2 regions of the Suilimivivens aceti genome follow, and region 2 is predicted to be linked to the other one. Evidence: predicted binding sites of a transcription regulator. Region 2 holds the regulator's gene; the other holds the start of a gene.
What was found. The regulator Rex, encoded in region 2, represses fermentation and respiration genes when NADH is low (regulators of the CRP and FNR family bind a similar motif). The targets are predictions, from matches to a motif close to ATTGTTAANTANTTAACAAT.
Positions count from the first base shown of each region.

Region 1 (12,733 bases), on a different contig from region 2:
GTAGCGGTTGTTTTTTCCCTGATCAGCTATCTCCTGAATTTACCCGTTTTCCTGCTCTCTCTGCTTCCGCAGGAAACACTGTTAAATGGATATGGCATGCTTCTGTTTTCCCTGCTGACAGTAGTCTGTGCTGTCATCGGTATGCTTCTGATGCTTACCTATTCCCAGAGCTACTATCTGCTCCTTGATTTTCCGGACTGCAGCGCCAGGGAAGCGCTCAGGAAAAGCCGTGATATGATGAAAGGCAGCAAGGGACGCCTGTTCTATATTGATCTGACCTTTGTCCCGCTGATGCTGCTGTGTGTACTGACCTGTGGGATCGGTCTCTTATGGCTGATGCCTTATATGCAGGCTACCAAAGCCAATTTTTATCTTGATCTTGTAAAGCAGAACTGATTTTGATCACTTTAAGCAGAAATCTGCTGGCAGAAATTCTCTTTCTGCCAGCAGATTTTTTATCCTTCGGTATTTGGTTTTACATTGATCCACTTCAGATAGGCATTGATAAACAGATCGATTCCCCCATCCAGAACAGCATCCACATTTCCGGTTTCTGCCTCTGTCCGGTGATCCTTTACCATAGTATAAGGCTGCAATACATAGGAACGGATCTGGTTTCCCCAGCCAATCTCCTTCACTTCGCCTCTGATATCAGAAAGCTTCTCTGCATTGGCTTCCTTCTGCAGCATATACAGCTTGGCCTTCAGCATCTGCATCGCCTTGTCCTTATTCTGGAACTGGGAACGCTCATTCTGACACTGTACTACGATTCCGGTAGGAATGTGGGTAATACGGATAGCCGATGATGTCTTGTTAATATGCTGTCCACCGGCTCCGCTGCTTCGATAGGTATCAATCCGGAGGTCATCCTCGTTGATCTCCACATCCAGATTCTCCTCAATATCCGGCATAACATCCAGTGATACAAAGGAGGTCTGTCGTTTTCCCTGTGCATTGAACGGGGAAATACGCACCAGTCTGTGTACTCCCTTCTCTGACTTCAGATAGCCATAGGCATTGATTCCATTTACCTGGAAGGTAACGGACTTGATCCCGGCCTCTTCACCGTCAAGGTAATCCAGTACTTCTACACTGAAGCCTTTCTTTTCCGCCCATCTGGTATACATACGATAAAGCATGCCGCACCAGTCACAGCTTTCTGTACCACCGGCACCAGCATTCAGCTTAAGGATCGCATTGTAGCTGTCATATTCATCAGAAAGCAGGGTACTGATCCGGATATCCTCAAAGGTCTTTATGAACTCATCCAGCTCATTTCGGATATCAGCTGCCAGCTCCTGATCTTCCTCTTCATTGCCCATTTCAATCAGGGTCATGATGTCTTCATACTGATCTCTTAAATGATCCATGGTTTCCACAAGATCCTTTAAGTTTTTCAGCTCTTTCATCTTGGTATTAGATACTTCCGGGTTGTCCCAGAAGCCGGGCGCTTCCATCTCACGCTCCAGTTCTTCGATCTTCTTTGACTTATTAGCTAAGTCAAAGTGAATCCCTCACTTCCGCTAAAGGGGTCTCATATGCCTGAAGTTCTGTCTTCATCTGGTCTAATTCTACCACTTAACGTTCACCTCTTTCTTATTTTGAATTCTTTATCACAAGCCTGATCAGGCTTTGCGTCCACAGCACTGCTTGTATTTCTTACCACTTCCGCAGGGGCAGGGGTCGTTGGGATAAATCTTGGCATTTTCTCTCTTTACAGGTGCCTCGCCAAGAGAATCATCCTTATTGGTACCGGTCACCTTGGCTACCTCTTCCCTCTCTACCTTCTGCTCTACACGTACATGGAACAGGACACGGACAGTCTCTTCCTTAATATTCTGGGTCATCTCATCAAACATGTCATAACCGCTTCTCTTGTACTCTACAAGCGGGTCTCTCTGTCCATATGCCTGCAGACCGATTCCCTGGCGGAGCTGTTCCATATCATCAATATGATCCATCCATTTCCGGTCGATCACCTTAAGCAGGATCACACGCTCCAGCTCTCTGATGGCCTCCGGCTCCGGGAACTCTGCTTCCTTTGCCTCATAAAGCCTGACAGCCTCTTCCTTCAGCTGCTGCTTCAGCGCATTCTTCTTCGGTGTATGGATCCTTCCACGGTTCACCGGCTTTAACGGAATGGTCGGAAGAAGCAGGGTGTTGAGTTCTTCCAGATTCCACTCATCGAAGTCTGTATCATCTCCGATAGAAATATCTACCGCATTTTCTGCAATATCAGTGATCATCTTGTAGATTGCATCACGCATGCTTTCTCCATCCAGTACACGACGTCTTTCTTCATAGATGATCTCTCTCTGCTCATTCATAACCTGGTCATATTCAAGCAGATTCTTTCTGATGCCAAAGTTATTACTTTCGATCTTCTTCTGGGCAGATTCAATGGCATTGGTCAGTGCCTTATGCTCGATTTCCTGTCCTTCCGGAATCCCCAGTGTATTAAACATATTGATCAGACGTTCAGATCCGAACAATCTCATCAGGTCATCTTCCAGTGAAATATAAAATTTGGATTCTCCGGGATCGCCCTGACGACCGGAACGTCCACGGAGCTGATTATCAATACGTCTGGATTCATGACGCTCTGTACCGATGATCTTCAGACCACCAGCGGCTCTTGCTGCATCATCAAGCTTGATATCCGTACCACGTCCTGCCATGTTGGTAGCAATCGTAACTGCTCCGTGTACACCGGCATCTGCTACAATCTCTGCTTCCAGTTCATGGAACTTTGCGTTCAGCACCTTATGCTGGATACCCTGCTTGGAAAGCAGACGGCTCAGTTCTTCAGATGCATCGATATTGATGGTACCAACCAGTACAGGCTGACCCTTTTCATGAGCCTCCTTGACAGCCTCCACAATAGCATGGAGTTTTTCTTTCTTTGTCTTATAAACAGCATCCTGCTGATCGATTCTGGCGATTGGCCTGTTGGTCGGAATCTCTACAACGTCCATGCCATAAATATCACGGAACTCCTTCTCTTCTGTCAGGGCAGTACCGGTCATACCTGCCTTCTTATGGAACTTGTTAAAGAAGTTCTGGAAGGTAATGGTCGCCAGTGTCTTGCTTTCTCTCTTGACCTTTACATGCTCCTTGGCTTCAATCGCCTGATGGAGACCGTCAGAATAACGACGCCCCGGCATGATACGACCGGTAAATTCATCAACGATCAGTACCTGATCATCCTTGACCACGTAGTCCTGGTCACGGAACATCAGGTTGTTGGCACGCAGTGCCAGATTGATATTATGCTGGATCTCTATATTTTCCGGATCAGCCAGGTTCTCGATCTGGAAGAAACGCTCTACCTTGGCAACACCCTGGGCTGTCAGGTTCACGATCTTGTCCTTTTCATTGACAATAAAGTCGCCCGTCTCTTCTCTTTCAATGCCCATGATGGCATCCATCTTGGACAGGTCTTCCATATCTTCACCACGCTGCATCTGCCTGGCGAGGATATCACAGACCTCATAAAGCTTGGTTGACTTGCCGCTCTGTCCGGAAATGATAAGGGGTGTTCTTGCTTCATCGATCAGGACGGAGTCAACCTCATCAATGATCGCATAATTCAGTTCACGAAGAACAAGCTGTTCCTTATAAATGACCATATTATCACGCAGATAGTCAAAGCCAAGCTCATTGTTTGTCACATAAGTAATATCACAGGCATAAGCTGCTTTTCTTTCATCCTGCTTCATGCTGTTCAATACAACACCTACGCTGAGTCCAAGGAATTTATGTACCTCTCCCATCCATTCCGCATCACGCTTTGCCAGGTAGTCGTTCACAGTAACAACATGAACACCTTTTCCTTCCAGCGCGTTCAGGTAAGCAGGAAGCGTAGATACCAGTGTCTTACCTTCACCGGTCTTCATCTCGGCAATACGTCCCTGATGCAGGATAATACCACCGATCAGCTGAACACGGAAATGCTCCATATTAAGGACACGCTTCGCAGCTTCCCTGACCGTTGCATATGCCTCTGGAAGAATATCATCCAATGTTTCTCCTGCAGCAAGTCTCTTTTTAAATTCTTCTGTTTTTCCTTTTAATTCTTCATCAGAAAGAGCCTGCATGGAAGGGCGGAGATCTTCAATCGCCTGTACAATCGGCTCTATCCTCTTCAGTTCTCTTTCACTATGGGTGCCAAAAATCTTCTGCACAAAATTCATATCTGTACCATTGCCTTTCTCTCCGATCCTGTGAAAACGGTAAATCCTGCCCTCTCTCATCCTGACCGGAAAAGTTTTCCTCTCACTGAGGCAAAAAACTGCAATTTTTATTGTAACAGATTCCTTTCGTTTATTCAACTGCCACTCTGTGAAGAACTCATAAGGATTCCTGAAATTTTTATAAAATTTATACTCATAACAGGAAATTTGCCATCTTTACACTTGCTCCCTGCCATCACCTGTGTTATACTTGCTTCATTCCCACCCGTTTCCGGGATTTCAGGAAGATCATGTTGATTCTATTATTTTTATCTTATGGCACTTCGCCGAATGTTTTCAGAACAGGTCTGCATGATGTAACTATTCACTTTTGTTTTTGGATATAATAGCAACAGTTTTCAGACCACCATGGTCTCGTCTATTCTGCATGCAAAAACACACGTCTATTTCACATAAGGAGGGCTGTCTATGGCCACAAATCTACTAAAATCTTATTTTCCAATGATCCAGAGCAGAGAAGAAATTCTCCAGCGAATCTACACAAATCCAAGAATGCAGCAGCTTTTTGAAAGCTGGACTGTCCTACAGCAGAAGGAATTCCTCGATTTCTGCTCCGGTGCCAGAGGCATCAAGGTTCTGTATGACTCCTTCTTCAAGGAGGTCATGAACCCGGAGTATGACCCTGCCAGACTGGAATCCTTCCTGACCGCCCTGCTAAACCGCAAGGTCAGAATCAAAGAGGTGCTTCCCAATGATTCCACCAGACTTTCTGACGAAAGCTCCCTGCTGATCACAGACATTATCGTTGAACTTGAGGACGGCTCTCTTGCAAATATCGAAGTCCAGAAAATTGGTTACGCTTTTCCTGGAGCAAGGTGTGCCTGCTATTCCTCAGATATGCTCCTGCGCCAGTATAAACGGGTAAGACAACGCTCCATAGATTCCGTTACCGGCAGGGACACTTTCTCCTACCGCAACATCAGCAAGGTTTATCTGATTGTTCTATACGAAAAAAGCCCGGATGAATTAAAGAAATGTCCTGACCATTGGATCCACCGTTCCAAAGTATCCTTCGATTCCGGACTTTCCATGGATCTTCTGCAGGATTATATTTTTATAAGTCTTGACATTTTCCGTTCAAAAATGCACAATAAAAAGGTAACTACATTGTTGGAAGCCTGGATGATATTTCTATCTATAGATGACCCGGATGAAATTATCCGGCTTATCACCAGCTTCCCACAGTTCAAGCCAATGTATGAGACACTCTATCAGATGTGCCGGAATGTGGAGAATATTATGGGTTTCTTTTCTGAGGAATTACGGGAAATGGACAGGAATACTGTCAGATATATGATCGATGAACTGCAGAAGGAAGTGGATGTACAGAATGCCACAATTGCAGAGAACACGGCTGTTATTGCTGAAATGAATGCTACTATTGCTGAAAAAGAGTCTCTGATCGCTGAAAAAGACTCCGCCCTCGCTGAAAAGGACTCTCTTCTCTCCAAAAGCGCTGCCACTATTGCTGCTCTGCAGGCAGAATTATCCAGACTTAAAAATTTATGATCCTGTAAGAAAAATCCTGCTTGCAGGATTCTCCGCCTGCGTTGGGTCGCTTTAAGTGACATCTACCCTTTTGCCGCAGTGCGATCCAGTCCGGCAGATAATCTGCCGGACTGCTCTTTATCATTCTGATTTAAAACTCATTCCCAGGGAACTTCGGAATCCCGGCAAATCCCTTTGCCAGCTCCTCATCTGTCGGAATATAATCCACCATCTCTCCATTATTGAAGCGTTCATAAGCCATCATATCAAAGTAACCTGTTCCGGTAAGTCCAAAGAGGATTGTTTTCTCTTCTCCGGTCTCCTTGCATTTCAGTGCTTCATCGATCGCCACCTTGATCGCATGGGAGCTTTCCGGTGCAGGAAGGATGCCTTCTACTCTTGCGAACTGCTCTGCTGCCTTAAATACCGCTGTCTGCTCCACACTCATGGCTCTCATGTATCCATCATGATAAAGCTGTGACAGGATAGAGCTCATGCCATGATAGCGGAGTCCGCCTGCATGATTCGGTGCCGGGATAAAGCCGCTTCCCAGTGTGTACATTTTCGCCAGAGGACATACCTTTCCTGTATCACAGAAATCATATACAAATTTTCCTCTCGTAAGGCTTGGGCAGGAGGCCGGTTCCACTGCGACAATATCATAATCTGCCTCACCTCTTAGCATTTCACCTGCAAAAGGAGAGATCAGCCCACCAAGGTTTGATCCTCCACCAGCACATCCAATGATCATATCCGGTTTGATTCCATATTTATCCATAGCCGCCTTGGCCTCCAGACCGATCACTGTCTGGTGAAGCAGTACCTGGTTCAGTACAGATCCCAATACATAACGGTAACCCTCTTTGGAGATTGCTGCTTCTACTGCCTCAGAGATTGCACATCCAAGACTGCCTGTTGTTCCGGGGAATTCCCTCAGGATCTTTCTTCCTACCTCTGTTGTTTCTGAAGGAGAAGGTGTCACCTTCGCCCCGTAGGTTCTCATAACCTCTCTTCGGAAGGGCTTCTGTTCATAAGAGCACTTTACCATATATACATTACAGTCAAGATCCAGATAGGCACAGGCCATGGAAAGCGCTGTTCCCCACTGACCGGCTCCGGTCTCTGTAGTCACACCCTTAAGTCCCTGCTTCTTGGCATAATAAGCCTGCGCAATGGCTGAATTCAGCTTATGGCTTCCACTGGTATTATTTCCTTCGAACTTATAATAAATCTTTGCCGGTGTCTGCAGCTTTTCCTCCAGACAGTAGGCTCTGACAAGCGGTGAAGGACGGTACATTCTGTAAAACTTACGGATTTCATCCGGAATTTTAAAATAGGGAGTGGTGTCATCCAGCTCCTGTTTGCAAAGCTCATCGCAGAAGATTCCTCTCATCTCTTCAAATGTCAGGGGCTTTTGCGTGCCTGGATTTAATAATGGCGCCGGCTTATTCTTCATATCCGCCCGCACGTTATACCAGCTGTCTGGCATTTCATTTTCTTCCAAATAAATTTTGTAAGGAATGTTATTCTTATCACTCATCTTATCAGATTCTCCTTTTCCCCTCTGTTGTTTAACTCATTTTATACCAGTATACAATTTTCTGTCAATCTGTGTCAAAGGCTGATCCACTTCGATTTTTCTTTTTCAGCTTATGGAAGCCAGCCTGCATTCCTTCAGGATCTGCAATAGCTCCCTCATATCCTCTTCTCTGGTTGCCCAGCTTGTACAGAAGCGGCAGACCACATGGTTTTCATCTACTCTGGCAAAGAGATCATAGCCTGCCCCCTTTGCTGTCAGTGTATCTGCCTCCTGATCAGTCAGCACAAGAAACTGCTGATTGGTCGGGGAATCCAGATAAAAGGTATAGCCCATATCCTTCAGTTCCCTTTTCAGCATCTCTGCCATGCCGATGGCATGTGCACTGATCTTAAAATAAAGTCCGTCCGTAAATAAGGTATCAAACTGTACGCCAAGCAGTCTTCCCTTGGCCAGCATGGCACCACGCTGTTTGATCTTTGTAATAAAGTACTTCGGCTCATTCCCCTTTGGAAATACGACTGCCTCTCCGCAAAGTGCCCCAACCTTGGTACCCCCTATATAAAAGACATCGCAGAGTCTGGCAAGCTCCGGCAGGGTCAGATCGGCTGCCGCGCTCATCAGTCCGTAACCGAGCCTTGCCCCATCTACATAAAGAGGAATCTGATATTCCCTGCACACCGCATAAATATCCGTCAGTTCCTTTTTCGTATACAGGGTTCCATATTCTGTGGGATAAGACAGATATACCATTCCCGGGATCACCATATGCTCATGGGAGGGATCCTTATAAAAATTCACCAGGTAATCCTTCAGGTCAGGTGCTTTCATCTTCCCCTCATATGCAGGAAGTGACAGCACCTTATGCCCTGTGTATTCAATAGCACCCGCTTCATGCACATTCACATGACCGGTATCCGCTGCCAGCACTCCCTCACAGCTTTGCAGCATCGTAGAGATCACTACTGCATTGGTCTGTGTCCCTCCTACAGTAAAGAATACGCTTCCTTCCGGACATTCACAGGCTGCCCTGATCTTCTCAGCAGCGCTGATACAGTAAGGATCGTTCTCATATCCCGGCATCTTTTCCAGATTGGTTTCTGCAAGCCTTTGCAGGATCTTCTCATGGGCTCCCTCCAGATAATCACATGTAAATAAAAGCATTTATTCTCTTTCCTCCTGTTCTTCCGTTTATTCGTAAAAAAGAAGACACAGCTTAGACCACTGTGTCCTCTGTATTTTCCTGTTTTCCTGCTACGGAACGGATTAATATTCCATTGCCTTTTCTTCGCCGTTTAATACACGGAGCGCACCCTGTGCCAGGGCAAGCAGCTCATCTTCTCCGGGATATACGGTGAATGGAGCAATAAATCCGGCTCTCTCTTCCATCTTGTCAACCACTGCCTTATTGTAAGCAATGCCACCGGTAACGATGATCGCATCTACCTTGCCTTTTAATACGCAGGACATGGAACCAATATTCTTGCAGACCTGAAGGATAAATGCCTCTCTTACCTCATCAGCATGTGTATCACCTTCATCGATCATCTTGGCAACATCACGCATATCATTGGTTCCAAGATATGCATTGAATCCGCCGCCGCCAACGATCTTCTTGTAAACTTCCTTCTCGGTATATTCACCTGAGAAGCACATCCTGATCAGTGCGCCTGAAGGAACTGCTCCGGCTCTCTCAGGTGAGAAAGCACCGTCTCCATCAAGGGCATTGAATACATCAATGACACGTCCCTTTTCATGGGCGCCTACAGAAACACCACCGCCCATATGTACTACGATCAGATTCAGGGATTCATAGGAAACGCCCTTCTCCTTCGCATATCTCTTGGCTACAGCCTTCTGGTTCAGGGCATGGAACACGCTCGTTCTTGGAAGCTCCGGTACACCTGAATATCTTGCGATAGGCATCAGCTCATCTACTACGACAGGGTCAACGATATAGGAAGGAACACCGATTTCGTCCCCGATCTCTCTTGCCAGAATGCCGCCAAGATTGGATGCATGCTGTCCCTGCTTACCGATCTTCAGGTCATGAAGCAGATCATCACTGACTGCATAGGTGCCACCCGGGATTGGCTTTAACATACCACCACGGCCTACAATTACCTGCAGGGATCTGATATCAAAGTCCTTCTCCTTCAGCAGGTCAAGAATGATCTGCTTACGGAAATCCTTCTGGTCTACGATAGACGCATACTGTGCGATCTCTTCGGTAGAATGACGAAGGGTTTCTTCAAATAACAGGGTCTCATCTTCGAATACACCGATCTTGGTGGAAGTAGAACCCGGATTGATGATTAAGCTCTTAACTGACATGATTACCTCCTACTGATTCTTTTTCATTTCTTCTGCTACCACTGCAGCAAGTGCAATGGAATTTACCTTGGTTTCAAATGTGTCAGAACGGGATGTCAGGATAACAGGAGCCTTGGTTCCTGTCAGGATACAGCCATTCTTTACCTTTACAAGATGAACGATTGCCTTATATACCAGATTTCCTGCATGGATATCGGGGAAAAGAAGGATATCGGCATCGCCTGTGATCTTACGATCCATGGCTCCCTTTTCTTCTGCTGCTGCCCTGTCAATGGCAATATCAAGAGAAAGCGGTCCGTCTACGATACAGTCCTTGATCTCGCCTTCCTCGTTCATTCTTGTCAGCTCTGCCGCCTCTACGGTAACAGGCATCTTGGGATTTACTACTTCTACCGCTGCAAGGGGAGCTACCTTCGGACACTCTACGCCGCAGGCCTTTGCTACCTCTACAGTATACTTAATGATAAACTTCTTATCCTCTAATGTGGGGTAAGGCATAAATGCAACATCTGTAAAGAAAAGCAGACGGTCGATCCCGGGAATCTCAAATACACACACATGGGAAAGAGGCTGTCCGGTACGAAGCCCGACTTCCTTGTTCAGCACGCTCTTTAAGAAAGTCTTGGAATCCAGAAGACCCTTCATATACATATCTGCCCTGCCATCGTGTACAAGAGAAACTGCCTTTAAGGAAGCCTCTACTACATCAGGCTCATTGATGATTTCATATTCATCCATATTCATGGAAAGGGAGGCTCCGATCTCACGGATCTCTGCTTCATTACCAACCAGAATCGCATCTGCAATACCACGCTCCTTTGCAGCCTTAACTGCCTCCAGCACAGCCTTATCCTGTGCCACTGCAACGGACAGAATCTTCTTACTGCACTCTGACACCTTGGACAATAAATCATCAAAATTCTTGCTCATTTGTTCACACCTCTTATTTTTATTTGTTAAATTTATAACATAATCACAATAAAGAAATCATAGCACATTTGCGGGAAAATAGCAATCCCATGGGCTTTTTTTCTGCCTTTTCTATCTGGTATGCATGGATCTTCCAAACAGAAGCAGCATAGGGAATATCTCAAGTCTTCCTGTCAGCATACAAAGGGATAGCAGTACCTGTGCCCAGTCAGAGTAAATCCCGAAGTTATTCATGGGACCTACACCGCCAAGTCCCGGTCCTATATTGTTAAAGCAGGACAGCACTGCTGTCACATTGGTCGTCAGATCCTTGCCATCCAGGGAAAGGATCCAGGTAAACAGACAGATCAGGATCAGATAAGCTGCTGCGTAGATCCTGATGGAATTCAGTGTTTCCTTATCAATAGGCTTACCATCAATCCTCACGGGATTGATCGCCTTCGGCGTAATGATATGCCTTACCTCTGCCATCATGGCCTTTAACAGGATGATCAGTCTTGATACCTTGAAGCCACCTCCGGTAGATCCGGCACAGGCACCGATAATCATTAGAAGTACAAGCGTATGCTTGGAAAATTCAGGCCAGAAATTAAAGTCCACCGTGGCAAAACCGGATGTGGTCATAATACTAGCCACCTGAAAAAATGCATTCCTGACTGTTGTTCCAAGTCCTGTCACCCGGCTGAAGGTATTGATAGAAATCAATACAGTGGCTGTAATTACAATTCCAAGATAAGCTTTTACCTCTTCCGATTTCAGTGCATCCTTTACCTTGCCGAGAAGCAGAAGATGGTATACATTAAAGTTTACGCCAAATAACAGCATAAAAATTCCAAGCAGGATCTCAATATAAGCACTGTGATAACCGGCCACGCCCGCTGACGACACTGCAAATCCACCGGTTCCTGCTGTTCCAAAGGCTATACAGAAGCTATCAAATAACGGCATTCCCCCAAGCAGGAGCAAAACAAGCAGTATCATCGTCATGGCTGCATATATACCATACAGGATCATAGATGTAGTCCGCATTCTCGGCACCAGCTTGCCTGCAGTAGGTCCCGGCACCTCTGCACGTACAAGATGCATGGAATTGTCATTTTCCATAGGCATGACCATCATTACAAATACCAGGACACCCATACCACCGATCCAATGGGTAAAGCTTCTCCAGAACAGAACGCCATGTCCAAGGAGCTCCGGCTGCGCCAGCACAGAAGCGCCTGTGGTGCTGAAACCGGATGCGATCTCAAACAGGGCACTCCAGTAGGAACGGAATCCCCCTGCCATATACAGCGGCATGGCACCGATCAGGGAAATGATGATCCAGGTCGCCGCCACGATAAAGTATCCATCCCTGCTGCTGAGTCTTCTGTCCGACTGCCTGACTCTTGCCATAAGTACCCCTGGGATCAGTGCCGCCAGGATCGTAACAGCAAAAACCCATGCATCTCCATCTCCATAATACAAGGCAACAAGAAGCGGCAGTACCATGAGAGCCGCTTCAATCAATATGATTCTTCCAATAAAACTGACTATTTTTCTTTTATTCATTTCTCTGCTCCTAGGAAGCAAATATGTCTTCCAGTCTTGCGATCTGTCTGTCAATGACAGCTACCAGTACCGTATCTCCTGGAAGGATCACATCATCACCCCTGGGAATGATGATCCGGAAATCACGGATAATACAGCCGATCAGCATATTCTGTTTCATTCTCAGATCCTTCAGTGGGGTATTCAGGTTCAGATCCCTGTCATCCACCTTAAACTCGATGATCTCCAGTCTGCCATCCATCAGACGGTACAGAGATTCCACCGCATCATTATCCTCTGCATTCAGAAGAGATCTGCTGTAGCCAAGAATTCTATCCGCTGCAACATCCTCTCTTGAGATCGTACAGATCTTGCTCCCCTCCGGCAGCACCTTAAGCCTTGATTTGGCTGCGATCCTGGAAATCACCTTGCTGATACCCTGGGACTCCCCATACATGGCTGCCACCAGATTATATTCATCATTATCTGTGATCGTAATAAATGCGTCTGTATTCTCGATATCCGACTGGGACATGGAATCAAAATAGGCAAGCGCATCATCGCATACCACGTTGATCCCTTCCACGGCTTCAGAAAGCTCTGTTGCCATCACCTTATTTTTCTCGATCAGGGTTACCTTCGCCCCCTGCTCCAGCACTGC
Region 1 is NZ_JAOQKJ010000001.1:11,450-24,182, forward strand. Features, by position in the region: gene OCV77_RS00060 (DUF975 family protein) at 1-396, shown strand, start outside; one part of gene prfB (peptide chain release factor 2) at 456-1,502, opposite strand; one part of gene prfB (peptide chain release factor 2) at 1,504-1,578, opposite strand; gene secA (preprotein translocase subunit SecA) at 1,626-4,193, opposite strand; gene OCV77_RS00075 (PD-(D/E)XK nuclease family transposase) at 4,662-5,762, shown strand; gene OCV77_RS00080 (TrpB-like pyridoxal phosphate-dependent enzyme) at 5,893-7,281, opposite strand; gene OCV77_RS00085 (threonine aldolase family protein) at 7,387-8,442, opposite strand; gene buk (butyrate kinase) at 8,545-9,612, opposite strand; gene ptb (phosphate butyryltransferase) at 9,622-10,542, opposite strand; gene OCV77_RS00100 (TrkH family potassium uptake protein) at 10,654-12,093, opposite strand; gene trkA (Trk system potassium transporter TrkA) at 12,104-12,733, opposite strand, start outside.
Region 1: a site for Rex is predicted at 10,565-10,584, ahead of ptb (phosphate butyryltransferase). Genes of this name have one in related genera too.

Region 2 (12,733 bases):
AATGATACATCGCTTGTCAATATGTCGCTTGGAGATCAGGTGAAGGAGATAGGAAGCGGTGCCTTTGCCGGCTGCAGCAGCCTGAAGAGTGTGGAGCTCTCTGCAGGAAATACCTATTTAAGCTACAGTAACGGAGTGATTTATGACGATGAACAGAAGATCATCTATGCACTTCTTCCCGGCTATGAGAAGGAGGCTTTTACCCTTCCATCTACAGTAGAGGAGATCAAGGGATATGCCTTCTGGGGGAACCCATATCTGTCTTATGTGAAGCTGGACAGTGCACTGACGAATATTCCGGCATATGCCTTTTCCAATTGTATGAATCTTCAGGAGGTTTCGATTCCTCTTCCGGTAAGAACCATAGAGGCAGATGCGTTTCAGGATTGTGTGAATCTGGCGAAGGTCAATCTGCCGGAATCTATCAATAATATTCACGATACAGCCTTTGATGGCTGCAGTAAGGTGGAGTTTGAAACAGTTCCAGGAACCTATGGGGCGGCCTATGCGGCAGACAGAAAGGCAGCCCAGGCAGATACTGTAGAATATGAAGAGACCGGGGATACCCAGGTAGTTTCACCGGATGCAGTTACAGGAAATGCTGATGCACAGAGTACAGGAACAGATGAAGCTGCAGATGGGCAGCTATCAGCGTCACCACCACCATTACCATCACCATCACCGTCAGCCACAGTGCCTCCTGAGGTTCATGTGGTACAGGGAAGCTATAACAGTGAAAGGCTGCTTGGGGAATCCAGTATTGTAGCTGGAAAGGCAGTTGTATTTATTGATAATAAGCAGTCCGATGTAGTTGCCGGAAACAATGGGAAGGTCAATCTGCAGGATGCGGCAAATACTGACAACAACAGTGGAGATACAGAAGGCCTTGGGGCTTTACTGGCACAGAATGCAGAAAAAGGAAAGGATTTTCCAAAGTATACAGTAGTCGGGGATAAGATTGCCTCTAAAGCCTATTATCAGGATGGGACAATTGATACTTATGAGATAGAGGACGGGATCCATGAGATCGGAGAGTTTGCTTTTGCAAGAAGTGCACTTAAGGAAATACAGCTCCCGGATGGCATAACAACGATCGGATATGGTGCTTTTTATCATTGTGACAGTCTGACGGAGGTTTCAATCCCGGACAGTGTGACACAGATTGAGGGTAATGCCTTTGCAAAGACACCCTGGATCCAGAATGCCATGAGAGCTTCGGCGTCCTATCCTTATCTGGTAGTGGGAGATGGGATATTACTTGCCTATGATGGAAATGACAGTATTGTAAATATCCCTGCAGGTGTAAAAAGGATCGTGCCGGAATGCTTCAGGGATCATATGGGCATTACAGCAGTAAATCTGCCGGACAGCCTGACCGGAATCGGTGAAAACGCTTTTGCGGGCTGTAAGAATTTAAAAACGGTAAATGGTGGAAAAAAATGTAAAGTGATCGGTGCCGGAGCATTTCAGGACTGTCCGTTATCAAAGATCGTGATCCCGGCATCTGTAGAAAGTATCGGAATCGCGGCCTTTGACAGCAAAGGAGGAACTGATACGGTAACCTTTGAAGGAGATACGCTGCCTGTCATGACGTTTGGAAGCAGTGCAGAAAGACTTTCCATGCCACAGTCCAGAAGTCTGGTATTTTCCGGCTGCAGGACGGCAGTTGTCAGTGACCAGATCACAGATTTAACAGGAACAGTACTGGAGAATGGAACCTTTGGTATGAAGGGAAGTGTCAGACAGGAAAACCAGAATGTACTGGCAGAGCTGGCAGGACCACAGGCACAGACCACAGAAACAGGGGTAAGTGTCCGGATAAACAGCAGCCAGATCAGAAATGACGGGACAGACACCATGGCAACCATGCCGGGAAATGATGGGAGCTACCTGCTGACGGTTGATGATTCCGATGATGCAGCAGCAAAGATTACCGCTGCTTATGGAGAATTATATGGAGGTGCACAGCCCTCTGACCTGAAAGCATTTGATATTTCCCTGAAAGACAGTACAGGACAGATCCCCATAAAGAAACTGGGAAGACAGTATATGACAATACAGCTTCCGGTACCGGATGGACTTTCAACGGATAATCTTCATCTTGTGACACTGGATGAGGATGGACAGCTTGAGGCTGCAGAGTTCCAGGTACTTTCCCTGGAGGATGGCGACTACATCCAGTTTACAGCAAGACATTTTTCACCTTATGGGCTGTATCATGGCAGTAAAGCAGTAGGACAGGGACAAGTGATCAATGGCGGTGCACTGATCGGACTTTCCGGAAATAAAGATGATACTCCGGATACCGGTGATTATTCCCATCCCAAATGGGCATTTGCAGCCGGATTGTTTTTTGCTTCTGTAGCATTGTTTTTCTACAGGGGAAATGAGAAACGAAAAAAGAAATAAAAAGAAATAAAAGCGCATCAGAAAGACTTCTGGCATAGAATAATTAAAAAGCCGGGAGTCTTTTTTATGTTTCGTGTCAGAGAACAGCTTGGGTTTAGTGATAAACTGCTTGCAGAATGTGGGAGGGACAGAATTACAGTAGCTATGCTGGATACAGGAGTAGCCAGACATCCGGATTTTGATGACAGGCTGCTTTTGTTTCGGGATTTTGTCAATGACCGGAAGGATTTTTATGATGACAGCGGGCATGGTACTCATGTAGCAGGCTGTATCTGTGGAAGCGGAAGGGCTTCTATGGGAAGATACCGGGGGATTGCTCCCGGATGCAGACTGATCGTAGGAAAGGTTTTGGATTATCGTGGAGACGGCATGCTCCAGAGCATGACAAGGGCTTTGGAGTGGATATTGAATAATCAGGAAGAATTTCAGATCAGGATACTGAATATTTCTATTGGTATGGGTGAAGCATCAGATGAGGAACGGATGCGGGAGCTGCTTTCGTTGGTAGATGAGGTGTGGAACCGGGGGATCATTGTGGTATGTGCAGCCGGAAATGGAGGTCCGGGAGCAATGACCATTTCACCTATTGGAGCACGTAAAAAGGTGATCACGGTAAGCTGCAATGAGGATGGATATTTTGGAGAAAGGGAAGATCTCTGCGAGGAGTACAGCAGCCGGGGACCAAGTCCCTATGATATGAGAAAGCCGGATATTGTGGCACCGGGAACAGATATTATTTCCTGTAATGCTTTCTTTGAAAAAAGAGGGTTCCGGTATCGGAATGCCTATACCAAAAAGAGTGGAACTTCTATGGCAACACCGATCGTGTCAGGAGCTCTGGCACTTCTTTTACAAAAATATCCGAAGATGACAAACGAACAGGCAAAGCATAAGCTGATAATGACAGCAAGAGATCTGAATGAGCCGTGGAGCAAGCAGGGAGCTGGCATGATAGAGATAAATTCTTTGTTGACATGAGATGTTTTATTGTATACAATTATACATGGACTTTGGGAATAGTTCAGGAGGAGATAGTGCGATGGCAGAAGAAAACAATGTTTTTTTAGACAGACCGGTGTTTTTAAATTCCAAGAATAATCTGCTCGAGATAGAAGAGCATATGTATATTCTGGATGATGTAGAGAAACCGCAGGTATTCAGAAATATGTTTCCTTATTCAGAGGTACCTAAGATCCCTTTTAATGACAGGATCGTGCCTCACAATATGCCTAAGGATATCTGGATCACAGATACTACCTTTCGTGATGGACAGCAGTCAAGAGCACCTTATACCACAGAGCAGATTGTAAGGATCTATGACTATCTGCACAGACTGGGCGGACCAAATGGTATGATCCGTGCCAGCGAGTTTTTCCTTTACAGCAAAAAGGACAGAGATGCTGTATACAAGTGTATGGAGAGAGGATATCAGTTTCCTGAGGTGACAAGCTGGATCCGTGCCAGCAAGGAGGATTTCAAGCTGGTCAAGGAGATCGGAATGAAGGAAACCGGTATTCTTGTGAGCTGTTCTGATTATCATATTTTCCTGAAATTGAAAATGACAAGACGCCAGGCAATGGAGCATTATTTAAGCATTGTCAGGGACTGCCTGGAAGAAGGCATCAGTGTCAGATGCCATCTGGAGGATATCACAAGAGCGGATATTTACGGTTATGTCGTGCCATTCTGTCTGGAGCTTATGAAGCTGATGGAGGAGTATAAGATTCCGATCAAGGTAAGAGCCTGCGATACCATGGGCTATGGTGTCAATTATCCGGGTGCTGTTATCCCGAGAAGTGTACAGGGTATCATTTATGCGCTGCATACCCATGCAGGTGTACCACATGAAATGATCGAGTGGCATGGACATAATGATTTCTATAAAGCAGTGGTCAATTCCACAACGGCATGGCTGTATGGATGCTCCGGTGTCAATACATCTCTGTTTGGTATCGGTGAGCGAACCGGTAATACGCCTCTTGAGGCCATGGTATTTGAGTATGCCCAGCTAAAGGGAGATTTAAATGGTATGGATACCACTGTGATCACTGAGCTTGCCGAGTACTATGAAAAGGAGATCGGCTATCATATTCCGGAGAGGACGCCTTTCGTAGGAAAGAACTTTAATGTGACACGTGCCGGAGTTCATGCAGATGGACTGTTGAAAAATGAGGAGATCTATAATATATTTGATACGGACAAGTTTTTAAACCGTCCGGCACTCTGTGCAGTCAGCAACACATCCGGTCTTGCAGGAATTGCACACTGGATCAATACTTATTTCAAGCTGAAGGCTGAGAAGCAGCTTGACAAGTCAAGCCCACTCGTTGCAGAGGTCAAGAAATGGGTAGACAAACAATATGAAGAAGGCCGTGTGACTGTCATAACAGATGCAGAGCTGATCGAGCAGATCGCAATAGCCTGCAAAAGGCTTGACACAACTATCGGTTAGAGGGCAATGATAACAGAATGAGCAGTTATGATGTAAAAAAAGAAGTAACAGATAAATATTCCTTAAGAGGCAGAGTGTTTAACAGGCTCCGGGAGGATATTTTAAGCGGAAAGTATGAAGAGCACGAGGAGCTGAAGGAGGTTGCCATAGGGGAAGAGCTGGGAGTCAGCAGAACGCCTGTAAGAGAAGCCTTCAGGCAGCTTGAACTGGAGGGACTGATCCAGATCATTCCCAATAAGGGTGCCTATGTGACAGGTATTACCGCCAAGGATGTAAAGGACATTTACATGATCCGTTCCTCCCTGGAGGGAATGTGTGCAAGACTTGCCACGGAGAATATCACAGAGGAGCAGCTTGAAGAACTGGAAGAGAATGTATATCTGGCAGCATTCCATGCGTCCAAGGGGCATATGGAACAGATGACGGAGCTGGATAACAGGTTTCATCATATCCTGTATGATGCCTGCAATTCCAAGATGCTGGAAAGACTGCTTGTAGATTTTCACCAGTATGTAGCAAGGATCAGACAGAAGACGCTTTCCACGAAGGAAAGAGGAATTGCATCCAATAATGAACACAGACAGATCATGGAGGCTATCAAGGCAGGCAATGCAGATGAAGCAGAAAGACTGGCAACCCTGCATATGAATAATGCCTATAATAACATGGTAAAGAATGGCCTGTACGATATTTATAAGAATGAAGAGCAGGAATAGGAGAGAAAGAGCATATGGCTGAGAAGATAAAAATGACCACCCCGCTCGTGGAAATGGACGGGGATGAAATGACCAGGATCCTCTGGAAGATGATCAAGGATGAGCTGCTTATTCCTTATATTGATCTGAAGACAGAATATTATGATCTTGGGTTGGAACATAGAAATGAGACTGATGACAGGGTAACAGTGGAGAGTGCGGAGGCTACGAAAAAGTATGGTGTGGCTGTTAAATGTGCGACCATTACACCAAATGCAGCCAGAATGACAGAATATAATCTGAAGGAGATGTGGAAGAGTCCGAATGGTACGATCCGTGCGATCCTTGATGGAACTGTATTCCGTGCGCCCATCGTAGTAAAGGGAATCGAGCCCTGTGTCAGAAACTGGAAGAAGCCGATCACACTGGCACGTCATGCCTATGGTGATGTCTATAAAAATACAGAGATCAAGGTGCCGGGACCTGGAAAAGCAGAACTGGTGTTTACAGCAGAGGACGGAACAGAGACAAGAGAACTGATCCATCAGTTTACAGGAAGCGGTATTATCCAGGGAATCCATAATACAGACAAATCCATTACCAGCTTTGCGAGAGCATGCTTCTCCTATGCATTAGCAACGAAGCAGGATCTGTGGTTTGCAACTAAGGATACTATTTCCAAGAAATATGATCATGACTTTAAGGATATTTTCCAGGAGGTATATGAAAAGGAATTTGAAGCGCAGTTTAAGGATGCAGGAATCACCTATTTCTATACGCTGATCGATGATGCGGTAGCCAGAGTCATGAAAGCAGAGGGCGGCTTCATCTGGGCCTGTAAGAATTATGACGGTGATGTGATGAGTGATATGGTTTCTTCTGCGTTTGGATCCCTTGCCATGATGACCTCTGTGCTGGTATCCCCTGCCGGTGTTTATGAGTATGAGGCAGCACATGGAACGGTACAGAGACATTATTATAAGCACCTGAAGGGGGAGGAAACCTCTACAAACTCTGTGGCAACGATATTTGCCTGGACCGGGGCACTCCGGAAAAGAGGGGAACTGGATGGCCTTGATGATCTGATCGCCTTTGCGGACAGGCTGGAAAAAGCAACTTTAAAGACGATCGAAGACGGTAAGATGACAAAGGATCTTGCCCTGATCACATCCCTTGAAAATGTAACAGTTCTGAACAGTGAGAACTTTATCAAAGAAATCAGAAAAACGCTGGAAGCCTTATAAGGCCTCCAGCGTTTCCCATTTTTCATATAATTCTTCAAGTCTTGCAGAGATGCTTTCTTTTTCCTTTGTCAGCTCCTGAAGCTTTGCCACATTGGTCGCATTTTCGGGAAGTGCCATTTCGTTATCAAGCTGTTTATCTTTTTCTTCCAGCTTTGCGATTTCTTCTTCACATTTCCGGATATCATTTTCCTTCTTGCGCTGCTTTGCCTGCTGCTCCTTCTGGGCTTTCCAGTCCTGCATGCCCTCGGAGGGCGGGGCAGGGGTTTTGGAAACAGTATTTTTCACAGCAAGATCTCCGTTTGGAAGATCACCGGTTTTCTTTTCCAGATAATAATCATAGTTTCCAAGAAAGCCGGTAAGCTGGCCGCCAGATAGTTCCAGGATCCTGGATGCCGTCCGGTTAATGAAGTATCTGTCATGGGAAACATACAGGACAGTTCCTTCATAGGCATTTACCGCATCCTCAAGGATTTCCTTGGAGGCGATATCAAGGTGGTTTGTCGGCTCATCCAGGATCAGGAAGTTGGATTCGGAAAGCATGAGCTTAGCCAGAGAAACGCGGCCTCGTTCTCCACCACTTAAATCACGGATCAGTTTGAATACATCATCACCGGTAAACAGAAAAGCTGCAAGTGTATTACGGATCTGGGTACCGGTAAGAGAAGGGTACTCATCAGAAATTTCGTCAAAAAGCGTTTTGTCCGGATGCAGGACATGATGCTCCTGATCGTAGTAGCCAATATGTACATTTGTACCAAGCGTGATCGTACCACTGTCGGCAGGAACAAGGTCATTGATGATCTTAAGGATCGTGGTTTTCCCTGTACCGTTATCACCAATGATGGCTACGTGTTCGCCTCTTTTAATATCTATGCTGATATCCTGGAACAGGGAAAGGTCATCGAAGGATTTGGCAAGATGCTCTATATGAAGAACATCATTTCCACTCTGACAGCGGGGAGTCAGTGTCATATGGATATCAGCCCGGGCTTCCGTTGGCTTTTCAAGGACTTCAATCTTATTCAGCATCTTTTCCCGGCTTTCTGCCCGTTTGATGGATTTTTCACGATTAAAGCTTTTCAGCTTTTCAATGACTGCCTCCTGATGACGGATCTCCTGCTGCTGGTTCAAATAGGCATTTCTTGCAGCAGTACGCAGAATTTCCTTTTTGGCTGCGTAAGCTGTGTAATTGCCAAGGAAGGTGGTAGCCTTTGTCTGATCAATTTCAATGATCTTGCCGGCAAAACGATCCAGAAAATAACGGTCATGGGAAACAGTAAGAACGGCACCCTTATAATTCAGAAGATAGTTTTCAAGCCAGGCAATTGCATTCAGGTCGAGATGGTTTGTTGGCTCATCGAGGATGATCAGCTCCGGTTTTTTCAGGAGGAGCTTTGACAGGGCGACTCTTGTTTTCTGACCACCGGAGAGAGTGGAAATCTGTTTGCCAAAATCCTCTTCGGCAAAGCCAAGTCCCTTTAGCACACCGCCGATCTCACTCTGATAGGCATAGCCGTTTTCCAGTTCGAACTGATGGTTCAGCCTGGCATAGTTTTCCATGAGGCTGTCCAGCTCACGGCCGTTTACAGTATGCATTTTTTCTTCCATTTCACGGAGCTGTTTTTCCATGGCAATGACAGGTGCTTTGACAGAGAGTAATTCTTCATAAATGGTATTTTCACTGTTTACATTCTGGTTCTGCGCCAGATAGCCGAAGGAGGCCTCCTTTTTCAGGGTGACGATACCGGAATCAGCAGGCAGCTCCCCGACGATGATACGCAGCAGAGTAGTTTTGCCCACTCCGTTGATACCAACAATTGCTGCTTTGTCGTGCTCTTCAATATGGAAGGAAACATCCTTGAGGATGGGTTTTTCGTTAAAGGCTTTGGATAGATTCTGACAGGATAAAATCATAAAAAATGTCCTTTTCGTATTTGTTTTTATCATCTTAGAGTGTAGCGTTTTAGCGGCTTTCTGTCAATGCAGGAAGAATTGACATTTTTTTAACATTGAGCTATGATAAAATTATTAATCATATGGGAGCTGGTATTGTGGAAAATAAAGGAATATCACAGGCCGTCATAGGACGGCTGCCAAGATATTTCCGGTATCTTGGTGAACTGAAGGACCAGGGGATCGAGCGGGTTTCCAGTCAGGAATTAAGTGATATTATGAAGGTGACTGCTTCCCAGATCCGGCAGGATTTTAATAATTTTGGTGGCTTTGGACAGCAGGGCTATGGATACAAGGTAGAATATCTCTATGGCGAGATCGGTAAGATACTTGGTCTTGATCAGACACATAATCTGATCATCATAGGTGCCGGAAATCTTGGTCAGGCGCTGGCCAATTACATGAACTTTGAAAGAAGAGGATTTTTATTCCGGGGGATATTTGACAATAATCCAGCGCTGTATGGCAGGAGAATCCGGGATATGGAAGTGCTTCCCATGAAAGAGCTGTCGTCCTTTGTCAGAGAGAATGCGATCGACATTGCAGTGCTTACCATTCCAAAGAACTGTGCAGTAGAAGTAGCCGAGGAACTGGTCAAGGAAGGAATCCGTGGCATCTGGAACTTTGCACATGTGGATCTGAATGTGCCGCCGGATGTACAGGTTGAGAATGTACACCTTTCAGACAGTCTCATGAAGCTGACCTATAATATTAACCGATATGAAACACATTATGATGCCTGATGATTGGAGTGAGGAAACGTGGCAAAATCAGACGAAGAATTCAGACATGCCCTTTCTGGCAGGAAGCTGCCGCCATTGACATTGGATCACCAATGGCACCAGCTGGTTGTAAGCATAGGGGCAGAGAAGAAGATTCACACACTATCTGCAGAACAGACAGAGCTGTTAAAACAGCAGGCCGGTGCGGCAAATGAATTGAAGAAGCTGAAAAAACTGAAAAAAAGACTGATGGACGAGATTGTTATACTGGCTGAGACCGGATGTGACGGGACAGATAAGAAGGCTGAAAAGAAGCTGGATGAGCATAAAGCACTGATAGAAGAATGTAACAGAAAGATTGATGAATGCGAGGATCTTCTGATCAGTCTGCCGGGAGAACTGGATGAGGTCAATCGTAAGCTGATGCTGAAGACCATGGAGATTTCCTATGACCTGCTTAAGAAAAATGGGCAGGAAATTGAAACTCTCACAGAATGGATTGATTCTACGAGAGAAGAATTAAAGGAAAAGCTGGTGAGAAGGCAGGAGATGCAGGGAACCAGCCAGAATATTTATACTTATATGCATAATGTCTTCGGACCGGAAGTAGTCGATATATTTGATCTTCAGAATTTTAAGCCTGTTATAAAAGAACAGGAAGAAAAGAAATCATAGAAAGTCTGCCCGCTGGCGTACTTTCTATTTCTTTTTGAAGGGGGTTTTATGGAGTATATTGTTACATCCAAAGAGATGAGAGAGTGTGACATGACAGCGATCAAAGACTGTGGGATACCTGCCATGGTACTGATGGAGAGAGCGGCACTTTCTGTGTTCTCAGAGATAGAGGCATTTCTCTCTGAAACGATCCGTATTGCAATATTTGCAGGCTGCGGAAACAATGGGGGAGATGGACTTGCACTTGCAAGGCTGCTGGCAGAAAAGGGGATCCACGCTGATATTTTCCTGATAGGAAATACAGAGAAGCTGAGCATGGAGTGCGGGAGCCAGCTCTCAATCCTGAAACAGCTTGGTATTACAGTCAATAGCAAATCAGCAAAAGCAGAATATGATATGGTAGTGGACTGTTTGTTTGGAACAGGGCTGACAAGAGAGATCACAGGGATATATGAAGAAGCTGTCAGGGCAATCAACTGTTATGGTGAAAAGGGAAGCAGAGTAATCGCTGTGGATATCCCTTCAGGAGTCTGTGCAGATTCCGGGAAGATACTGGGGTGTGCAGTGAAAGCTGAGCTTACTGTTGCTCTTCAGTATGGAAAAGCAGGACACTATCTGTATCCGGGGAAAATGCTGTGTGGTCATACCGTGGTTCATAATATTGGTATCCCGGAGTCTTTCAAATCAGGAAAGGAGCCTTCGTTTTTTTCATACAGGGAAGAAGATATACATGGGATTCTGCCAGAGAGAGCAGCGTTTGGCAATAAAGGAACCTTCGGGAGGATACTGCTTGTAGCGGGAAGCAGGGATATGGCTGGAGCAGCGCTACTGTGTGGAAAAACAATTTTAAGAAGTGGTGCCGGTATGCTGAAGATCATTACAGCTGCCGAAAACAGGGATCTGATCTTAAGGGAGCTTCCGGAAGCCATGATCTACACTTACGAGGGTAAGCCTGAGGAAGAAAAAGTAAGGCAGAGTATAGCATGGGCAGATGTGATCGTGGCAGGATGCGGGATCTCTACAGATGAAAACGCAGAGCTGCTGATGGAAATGATCCTGGAACAGGGAGAAAAAAGAGCAGTTATTGATGCGGATGGTCTGAATCTGATCGCAAGGGAAGGCTCTCTGCAGGAAAAGCTGTTAAAATATCAGAAGGGCAGGGTGATTCTGACACCCCATCCAGGGGAATTTATCCGTCTTGCAGGCATTTCCATGAATACCTACAAAGAAAATCCGGCATTTTATTTAAAGAAGCTGGCAAAGGAGTATGGCTGCGTGATAGCAGGCAAGGATGCGGTAACACTTGTTGCGTCACCGGATGAAAGGATGGTTTATCTGAACAGGACAGGAAATGACGGGATGGCTACTGCAGGAAGCGGGGATGTGCTTGCCGGTGTCATCGGGGCACTGTCTGCTTCACTTGAATATTTTCAGGCAGCATGCTGTGGAGTATTCCTCCATGGGCTTGCCGGAGATATGGCTGCAGAAAAGCAGGGAAAACGAGGAATGCTGGCATCTGACATTTCTGCTGAACTGAAAGAACTGCTGAAGGAAGAAACAGCAGAGAGGGAAAAGAGGATCTGATCATGAAGGAAGAATATCAGAGGGTATATGCACAGATCGATCTGGACGCACTGATCCGGAATGTGCAGCATATAAAGACCAATATGAAGCAGGGGGTAAAGCTGATCTGTGTGATAAAGACGGATGCTTACGGACATGGCGCAGTGCCGGTCGCAAGAGAGCTGGAGCAGCTTGAGGAAGTAAGTGGTTATGCTGTGGCAACAGCAGAGGAAGCACTGGCTCTCCGGAAAGCGGGTGTGCGGAAAATGATCCTGATTCTTGGGTATACATTTCCCTACAGCTATAAGGAATTGATACGGGAAGATATCAGAATGGCGGTATTCCGGGAGGATACGCTCATGCAGCTTGCAGAGGCCGTCAGGGAACTGGAGAAGGAGGGGATACACAAGAAAGCAATAGTCCATGTGAAGGTGGACACAGGTATGAGCAGAATTGGGATCACACCGGATGAAAGAGGACTTTCCTTTGTACAGAAGCTCCTTGCGGTGAGGGAGATTGAAGCAGAGGGGATTCTGACACATTTTGCAAGAGCAGATGAGGAGAATAAGGCTTTTACAGAGAAGCAGTTTGAAAGCTTTTCTTCCTTCATCAGACTGATAGAGAAGGAAACCGGCCATATTTTTGCAATCAGGCACTGTGATAACAGCGCAGGGATCATTGAGTTGCCACAGGATGATCTGGATGCCGGGAGAGCAGGGATCATTCTTTACGGTCTCTGGCCATCTGATGTGGTGTCAAGGGAGATCGTTGAACTGACACCGGTACTGTCCCTGCATAGCAGTATTATTTATATTAAGGAAATAGAGAAGGGAACACCGGTAAGCTATGGAGGCACCTTTGTTGCAGACCATACCATGAAGATAGCGACCATACCGGTAGGATATGGAGATGGCTATCCAAGGGGACTTTCCGGTAAGGGAGAAGTACTGATCCATGGAAAAAGAGTGAGAATCCTCGGAAGGATCTGTATGGATCAGTTTATGGCAGATGTTTCTGATA
Region 2 is NZ_JAOQKJ010000002.1:267,016-279,748, reverse strand. Features, by position in the region: gene OCV77_RS03095 (leucine-rich repeat domain-containing protein) at 1-2,409, shown strand, start outside; gene OCV77_RS03090 (S8 family peptidase) at 2,476-3,387, shown strand; gene OCV77_RS03085 (beta/alpha barrel domain-containing protein) at 3,449-4,861, shown strand; gene OCV77_RS03080 (GntR family transcriptional regulator) at 4,879-5,577, shown strand; gene OCV77_RS03075 (NADP-dependent isocitrate dehydrogenase) at 5,592-6,800, shown strand; gene OCV77_RS03070 (ABC-F family ATP-binding cassette domain-containing protein) at 6,795-8,714, opposite strand; gene OCV77_RS03065 (redox-sensing transcriptional repressor Rex) at 8,852-9,496, shown strand; gene OCV77_RS03060 (hypothetical protein) at 9,515-10,150, shown strand; gene OCV77_RS03055 (NAD(P)H-hydrate dehydratase) at 10,199-11,734, shown strand; gene alr (alanine racemase) at 11,737-12,733, shown strand, end outside.